DNA from 2 places in the Erythrobacter litoralis genome. Region 2 is predicted to be linked to the other one. Evidence: predicted binding sites of a transcription regulator. Region 2 holds the regulator's gene; the other holds the start of a gene.
The links. The regulator LexA, encoded in region 2, represses DNA repair genes until DNA is damaged. The targets are predictions, from matches to a motif close to GTTCCNCNCTTGTTCT.
Positions count from the first base shown of each region.

Region 1: Ga0102493_RS14105 (ribonucleoside-diphosphate reductase subunit alpha) is a predicted target of LexA. The motif match lies at 2,137-2,152, and genes of this name have one in related genera.

Region 1 covers NZ_CP017057.1:2,966,536-2,970,960, reverse strand. Annotated here, with positions in the region: gene Ga0102493_RS14105 (ribonucleoside-diphosphate reductase subunit alpha) at 53-2,089, opposite strand; gene Ga0102493_RS14100 (TIR domain-containing protein) at 2,707-4,425, shown strand, end outside.
Region 2 covers NZ_CP017057.1:1,560,623-1,565,047, reverse strand. Annotated here, with positions in the region: gene Ga0102493_RS07410 (molybdopterin molybdotransferase MoeA) at 1-1,136, shown strand, start outside; gene lexA (transcriptional repressor LexA) at 1,319-2,017, shown strand; gene Ga0102493_RS07400 (ComEC/Rec2 family competence protein) at 2,206-3,531, opposite strand; gene istA (IS21 family transposase) at 3,699-4,425, shown strand, end outside.

The DNA of each region.
Region 1 (4,425 bases), 1.4 Mb from region 2:
TATTGACCGCAGTCCCATCCTGTTCCATAGAATGAGACACAGCACAACATTACTATTGACAGCTCAGGCACTCCTCGTAATCGGTCTGTTCGCCGGCCGCGTTCAGTTCGAACTTCGACAGTTCGGCGGTGTTGTCCGCTTCGACCCCGCCGGCGAAGCCTGCGCGCTGCACGCTCTTCGACCGCAGGTAATAGAGCGACTTGATGCCCTTCTCCCACGCCTGGAAATGCAGCATCATCAGGTCCCACTTGTCGACGTCGGCCGGGATGAACAGGTTCAGCGACTGCGCCTGGTCGATATAGGGCGAACGGTCGGCGGCGAATTCGAGCAGCCAGCGCTGGTCGATCTCGAAGCTGGTCTTGAACGTCGCCTTTTCCTCAGCGGTGAGGAATTCGAGATGCTGGACCGAACCGCCCCGCTCGAGGATCGAATTCCAGACATTGTTCGAATTCTTGGATTTCCGGTCGAGCAGCTTTTCGAGATAGGGGTTCTTCACCACGAAGCTGCCCGAAAGCGTCTTGTGGGTGTAGATGTTCGCCGGGATCGGTTCGATGCACGCGCTTGTCCCCCCGCAGATGATCGAGATCGACGCGGTCGGCGCGATCGCCATCTTGCACGAAAACCGCTCCATCGCGCCCATTTCGGCGGCGTCGGGGCAGGGTCCGCGCTCCTGCGCGAGCAGCATCGAGGCTTCGGATGCCTTGGCCTGAATGTGCTGGAACATCTTCAGATTGTGCGCCTTGGCCATGGCGCTTTCGAACCCGAGCCCCTTCGACTGGAGGAAGGAGTGGAAGCCCATCACGCCGAGCCCGACCGAACGTTCGCGCATGGCCGAATACTTGGCGCGGGCCATCTCTTCGGGGGCGCGGTCGATATAGTCCTGCAGCACGTTGTCGAGGAAGCGCATGACGTCCTCGATGAAACGCTTGTCGGAATTCCACTCGTCCCACTTTTCAAGGTTCAACGAGGACAGGCAGCACACCGCCGTGCGATCGTTGCCGAGATGGTCGATGCCCGTCGGCAGGGTGATTTCCGAACACAGGTTCGAGGTCGAGACCTTAAGGCCGAGATCGCGGTGATGCTTGGGCATCATGCGGTTCACGGTATCGTTGAAGACGATGTAGGGCTCGCCCGTCGCGAGGCGGGTTTCTACCAGCTTCTGGAACAGCGAACGCGCATCGACGGTGGCGCGCACTTCGCCGGTCTTGGGGCTCTTGAGGTCGAACTTGTCGCCCGCGCGCACCGCTTCCATGAATTCGTCGGTGACGAGAACGCCGTGGTGCAGGTTCAATGCCTTGCGGTTGAAGTCGCCCGAAGGTTTGCGGATTTCGAGGAATTCCTCGATCTCCGGGTGGCTGATGTCGAGATAGCACGCCGCCGATCCGCGCCGCAGGGACCCCTGCGAAATCGCGAGCGTCAGGCTGTCCATCACCCGCACGAACGGGATGATGCCGCTGGTCTTGCCGTTGAGGCCCACGGGCTCACCGATGCCGCGGACATTGCCCCAATAGGTGCCGATGCCGCCGCCCTTGGAGGCGAGCCAGACGTTCTCGTTCCAGGTGCCGACGATCCCGTCGAGGCTGTCGGACACGGAATTGAGATAGCACGAAATCGGCAGGCCGCGCGCAGTGCCGCCGTTCGACAGCACCGGGGTCGCGGGCATGAACCACAGGTTCGAGATGTAGTCGTAGAGCCGCTGGGCGTGTTCCTCGTCGTCGGCATAGGCATCGGCGACGCGGGCGAACAGGTCCTGGTAGCTTTCGCCGGGCAGGAGATAGCGGTCGGTCAGCGTTTCCTTGCCGAAGGCGGTTAGGTTCGCATCGCGGGCTGGATCGGTGCGGATCGTGAAACGGCGCGGATTGACGCTCTTGCTGTCGGGTTTGGCGGCCTGCTTCATCGCATTGGCGACGGCGCCGGCCATGGCTTCGCCCGCCTTTTCGGCGATCAGTTCGTCGCTGCCGGTGTCGGCTTTCTTCATGCTCACGGCCTTTTCATTCGCCTGTTTATTCGCCTGCGGGTGTTCCGCAGTGCCGGTTTCGGTGTCGTCGATAACTTCGTTCGGCACGCTGTCGCTCGTCTTGAAATCCATTGTCACCCCGTTGTCCCCCGAATCGCCCCATGGCCGCAAGGGCCAATGTTCCAATTCTGTTCTTTACCGGCCCATCCACAGGCTGTCCCCGGTCCGGCCACAGGCCTGTCCTCCGGATACAGCTCTTCTGGTCTCCTGCCAGGTTCATCCGGGACCCTTCGCCGGAGACTCCGAACCCATGCCCGACCCGAAGGGCCGGAGGGGGGATTCACCATGGCTGGGGGGTCCGCCGCAGACCTAACCACTAGATCATGAATCGCACGCGGGTCCGCGTCAACGGGCGATTAACCCTTAAAACGGCGCCTTGCGCATGTTCGGAGCGCAGCGAGACCGCGCGACGCGTGGACCAAGCTTGAGTCGTGGAACGCGCAAGGGGCAAAATGAATCTGTGAAGAAAAATTTGGTGATTGAATCATGTGAATCAATGCCTGAATCTTTCGCTCGGGCGGCGGCAAGATTGTTGCGCCATCGGGCCCGCAAAGGCCGGCGGCGGGCGCCGCAACGTCCGGCGTTTTCGCCCTTCCGGCCCGCCACGCACACGCCACTAGCCAGTCCGGGCGAACCCCTCTAGGTTCGGCCTCGCAGGCGCTTCAGGGGCGATGGACATGGCAGAGGACATGGCGAACGCTCACGAGCCACCGGACCAGCGCCAAGCCTCCGCTCCACGGCTGTTCCTCAGTTACACCCGCACCGATTCCGAAGCGGCGAAGCGGATCATCGCGGTGCTCGAAGAGGCCGGGTTCGATGTCTGGTGGGACGGCCTGATCGAAGGCGGCGTCAATTACCTGCCCATGACCGAGGCCGCGTTGGAGGAAGCGGATTGCGTCGTCGTGCTGTGGTCGCGGCAGGCGGTCGAATCCGGATGGGTCCGCGACGAGGCGCAGCGCGGCCGCGAACGCGGTTGTCTCGTCCCGGTTTCGCTCGACGGCACGATGTCGCCGCTCGGTTTCCGGCAGATCCAATTGCTCGACATCAGCGGCTGGTCCGGCACGCCCGATGCGCCCGAAATGGCGCGGGTGCTGGCGGCGGTCAGGCGGACGGTCTCGGGCGATGGAGATCCCCCGGACCGCCGGGCCATGCCCGCGCAGGCCGCGCCGCCGGCAGCGCCGCCATCGCCGCGTGCCGCCCTTGCAGGCGGCGTTTCCCGGCGCGGGCTGGCGATCGGTGGCGGGGCGGCCCTGCTGGCGGGCGTCGGCGTGCTGGGCGCATGGCAGGCCGGCCTTTTCGGAGGCGCTGGAGGCGGTGCGGTTTCGATGGCTGTCCTGCCCTTCGCCAATCTCACCGGCGACGAGGAGCAGGGCTGGTTTTCCGCGGGTCTTTCCAATGAACTGCGTCAGGCTCTCGCGCGCAATCCGCGCCTCAGGGTGTCGGCGCCGACCAGTTCGGCAGCGGCCGCGGACGGCGACGAATTCGCGCTTGCCTCACGGCTCGGCGTCGAGAACATCCTGCGCGGATCGGTCCAGCGCGCCGCCGACATGGTGCGCATCTTCGTCGAACTGGTCGAGGTCGACGGCGGTGTCGTGCGATGGTCGGAAAGCTATGACCGGTCCTTTGCCGACGTGTTCGCGATGCAGTCCGAAATCGCCGAGACCGTTGCGCTTTCGCTGGTCGCGCGGATTGCCGGACGCGAAGGCGCGCTTCGGAGCGTGGAGCAGCAGCGGGGCGTGGGCGGGACCGAGGATCCTGCCGCCTACGAGGCCTATCTGCGCGGACTGGCGCTTTCCACTCTTTCTGCCGGGATCAACAGCGATCGCGCCGCGCTGACCCAGTTCGAGGCGGCGATAGCATCCGACCCTGCCTTTGCAGCGGCCCATGCGATGCGCGCGAGAATGCTGGCCGCGGTCGCCAATGCGAGCGCGTCCGCCGAGGAGGTCGAGCGCTTCTACGATCTTTCCATCGCCGCTGCCGAACGCGCGATCGCGCTCGCGCCCGAGCTCGCTCGCGGCCATCTCGCGCTCGGCTTCGCGCTCAATAACGGGCGGCTCAACCGGGCCGGGGCCGCTCCGCATTACCGTCGCGCGCAGGAGCTTGCACCGGGCGATGCCGACGTGCAGGCCTCGGTCGCGATCTTTTATGCCTATGGCGATAAGCAGCCGCTCGCCATGCAGATGATCGACCGCGTGCTCGAACTCGATCCGCTCAATCCCCTCGCCTTTCGCACTGCCGGGTTCATCGCGCTTTTCGCGCGCGATTATTCCGCCACGATCAGCCGCATGATGCAGGCGCTCAAGCTCAATCCGGGGCTTGCCAGCGCCCATTTCGCGATCGGCAATGCCCGGCTGATGCAGGGCGATCTTGCAGGGGCGCAGGCGGCGTTCGAAAAGGAACGCGTGCCG
Region 2 (4,425 bases):
ACCAAGCGCACGGGCGAGTGCTCGCCGTCGACCTCCGGGCCGCGCGCACGCAGCCTCCGGCCGACCTTTCCGCGATGGATGGATATGCGCTGAGCGCCGACGCCGACGCTCACAGCGACAGCGGCAGCGGACCGTGGCGAATTGTCGGCGAGAGCCGCGCCGGGGTGCCGTTCGGCGGCGCGCTCGGCCCCGGAGAAGCGGTCCGCATCTCCACCGGTGCCCACATGCCCGAGGGTGCCGACCGGGTTCTGCTGCAGGAGGATGCGAGCGTTGAGGAGGCAACCTTGCGGGCCGGGGAAATTCCGCCGCCGGGACGTCATGTGAGGAAACGCGGCTTCGATTTTGAGGAAGGCGCGCAGGTGCTCTCGGCAGGCTCCATGCTCGGCCCGGCGCAGATCGCGCTCGCGATCGCCGCCGGCCATGCGAGTTGCATGGTCGCCGCCGTGCCGCGCATCGCGGTGCTCGACAGCGGAGACGAATTGGTGCGAGATCCAACGCGATGCGGGCCGGGCCAGATACCTGCCTCGAACGGCCCGATGCTCGCCGCACAGCTCGCTCCCCTCGGCGTGCGCGCGGCCCGGCTCGGTCCCGTCGCCGATGATATGGAAGCGCTCGCCCGGGCGCTGTCGCAGGCCGAGCAAGCCGATATCCTCGTTACCAGCGGCGGCGCCTCAGTCGGCGATCACGACCTACTTCAGGACGCTCTGAAACGCTGGGGGGCTGACATCGCATTCTGGAAGGTGGCGATCAAGCCGGGCAAGCCGCTGCTTGTCGCAACCCGTGACCGCCCGGATGCACCGCCGCAAGTGATCGTCGGGCTTCCCGGCAATCCCGTTTCGAGCTTCGTCACAGCGTTCCTGTTCGTCCTACCGCTGGTTCGCGCTGCGATGGGCGCTGCCGAGCCGCTGCCGCATTCCCTTTCGGTCCGCACGAGGGAAGACCTTCCGCCCGGCGGCAAACGCCGCGAATTCCTGCGCGCCGTCATGGAAGGGCAGCAGGTCCGGCGCTGCGCTACTCAGGATTCAAGCGCACTCATGGCTCTCGCCGGAGCGGATTGCCTGATCGACCGCCCCGCCGGGGCCGATCCGGTCGAGGCCGGAGAGGAAGTGTCGGTCTGGTCACTGCGAACCGGCTGAAAAGTCCAACTCTTGCGCGGTCAAGCGTCTTGACTTGCATTGCCGAGTTTCCTATTCGTTCCGCATTCGTTCACCTTTTCGGTGGCGAAAGCACGCGCAACGCACCAGTCAATCGGTGCCTCTTGCAGTTGCGTCTTTTCAGCATCCGCACCCATTGCGGATGCACCCGTGGGAGAATCCGCATGCTGACCGCAAAGCAGCACGAACTGATCCGCTTTATCCAGCAGAGGCTGGAAGAAACCGGCGTTTCGCCCAGTTTCGAGGAGATGAAGGAAGCGCTGGACCTCAAGAGCAAGTCGGGGGTTCACCGCCTGATTTCAGCGCTTGAGGAACGCGGCTTCATCCGCCGGTTGCCCAACCGTGCGCGCGCACTTGAAGTGATCCGACAGCCCGAAGATGCCGTGCCCGCCTCGCGCGGCGCTGCCGGGCTCGATGCGGCGAACGATGCAGTGGCCTCGGTTTCGCGCACGCTGCGCGACGCTCCGGAACCTGCCAATGACGTGATCGAGATCCCGCTCCATGGCCGGATCGCCGCGGGCGCCCCGATCGAGGCACTCGAGGGGCAGAACTCGCTCCCCGTACCCGCGGCCCTGCTCGGTCCGGGTGAACACTACGCGCTTGAAGTATCCGGCGATTCGATGATCGAGGCCGGCATCTTCGACGGCGATTTCGCGCTCGTAAAGCGAACCGACACGGCACGTGACGGGGAGATCGTGGTGGCGCTGGTGCGCGGCGAGGAAGCGACGTTGAAATACCTCCACAAGGATGGCGGGGCAGTCCGGCTCGATCCGGCCAATGCTGCATATGCACCGCAAGTCTACCGGTCCGAGGAAGTGCAGGTCCAGGGCAGGCTTGCCGGGTTGCTGCGACGCTATCACTAGGACCGGGAACTCCTGACACGGTGACATGGCGGTTTGCTGTTGCCCGCCAGAAGTCCCGCTGCTTCGTGAATGGCCGTGTTGGCAGGTGGCCAATCGGTCCCTGTTTCATGCAGCGTCCGCGTGCCGATTGTCGAAATCGGCACGCGGCTCTTCTTTGAAGCCTGCTTTGGGCGCCGGGAGCAAGGTGGTCAATCGCGCTCGCCGCGCCACCATCCGTGTTGGCCCTGCCCTTCGGCGACGCTCGTCATGCGGCCCTCATCAAGGTCGAGCGCAAGGCCGCCGCTTCGCAAAAGCAGCTTGCGGTCCGCCTTGAGCCAGGCGGGACGGCAGGAGCGTGGCAGAAACCTGTCGGCCACAACGATATCGGCCTGTGCGCAGGCCGCGGCGAGCCTGCGCTCCTCGATCCGGTCGCGATTGCGGGCCATCATGAGAGTCCAGGTCCGCCCGCCGCGCTCGATCCCGATCACGCAGAACGACCGGGAACATCGCGCGCCGGGCCACTCGGCAAGGGGGATCGGTTCGGCGGTGACGCTGGCGAGTTCAAGCAGGTTGTCGCGGCTGTAGGACGAGCGGGTATCCCGTAGGGAAAGCAGTCGGCGTTCCCCTTCCGGCGTTACCATGGTGATGCCGACATGACGGCCTTCGCGGCCGATGAGGATGTCCGGAATGGGGGTCGCGATCAGCATGACAGTGGCGAGCGCAGCAGGCGCGAGGCCCAGCAGCCGCGCCCGCCCGGTCCACAATGCGAGCCACAAGCCGCCGGCGGTGAAAAGTGCGATCGTCAGCCCGTCCATCTGCGGCATCAGCTTGACAGCGCCGGGCTGGCTTGCGGTGAAATGGGCAATGGCGAGGAGAAGGTCGAGCGATGCCTCCACCAGGTACCAGACTGGCGCTCCGAGACCGGCGAGATCGAGCAGGAGCGCCAGCGCGATCAGAGGCATCGATACGAATGTAACGAGCGGGATGGCGATCACATTGGCGATTGCGCCGTACAATCCTGCCCTGTGGAAATGATAGAGGACGATCGGCATCAGTGCGATTTCGATCACCAGGCCGGTGATGAACAGCATCGCGACGCGCCTTCCGGTGTGCTGCCACCATGGCTCCTCGCGCGGGGCGAGGAAGGCCCTTATCGGCTGCGAAGTGTGTAAGGCGACGATTGCGAGCACGGCGCAGAAGCTCATCTGGAAACTCGGTCCGATTACGCTCTCAGGCCACAGCAGCATGACGACGAGAGCGGCCGCGGCGACCATTCGCAGCGAAAGCGCATCGCGGCCCATTGCCAGCGCGATCAGGACCAGCAATGCGGCGACACAGCTTCGCACGGTGGGAACCTGGGCCCCCGTCAGCAAGGTGTAGGCGACGCCGGCCAGCGCGCCTGCACCTGCTGCAAGGACCGGCAGGCGGGCGCGCAGGGCTATCGCCGGAAACAGCGCGAGCAGCTTCAGCGCGGCGAGATAGGCGGCTGCGATCACCGCGCTGACATGCAACCCGCTGATGGTGTCGCGCGACAATCAGGATGAGAAAGCGCGACAATCAAGATGAGAATCCGGTGTGGGGGAACCGGCGCAGGGCGTAGCCCGTAGCCGGTTCCCCCACACCGGGGCGCCCTTTGCTGGGCTGCCGAGATGATCGCGGTGTCAGGTATGGTTGGGTTTTCCTTCTGCGGAGGACCTGCCGTGTGCCTGGCCGTCACATAACCGATCATCAGATGAGGCTGTTCATGACATTGAGGAAAGATCACTCGGTAGCGCAGGCTGCGGTGAAGGCCGGGATGAGTCCCGCGACGGGCTATCGGCTGTTGCAGGATCCGCAGCGGCCGTTGCAGACGAAAGCGCCGCGCGGGCGGCGGCGTCCCGATCCGCTGGCAGGATACTTTGACGAGGAGGTCGTGCCGTTGCTGGAAGCAGCGCCCGGGCTTCGTCCGATCGCGATCTTCGAGGAGCTGCGCCGCCGGCATGGCAGCCTGCCGTTTGCGCGCCGGACGCTCGAGCGACGGATCAGGGCCTGGCGTGCGCTGCATGGGCCCGAACGCGAGGTCATCTTCCGGCAGTTGCATGAGCCTGGCAGACTTGGCCTGTCGGACTTTACCGATATGGGCGATTTTGATGTCACGGTCGCCGGCGTGCCGCTTGAGCACATGCTCTATCACTTCCGGCTGACCTATGGCGGGTTCGAGCACTGCCATGTGATCCTGGGCGGCGAGAGCTTTGTTGCCTTGGCCGAGGGGCTGCAGAATGCCTTGTGGTCAGCGGGCGGCGCACCGCGGCTTCACCGGACGGACAGCCTGTCGGCGGCGTTCCGCAATCTTGCTGCTGATGCCCGGGCTGATCTGACCACGCGATATGATGCGCTGTGCCAGCATTACGGGATGGAGCCGACCCGCAACAACACAGGGGTGGCCCATG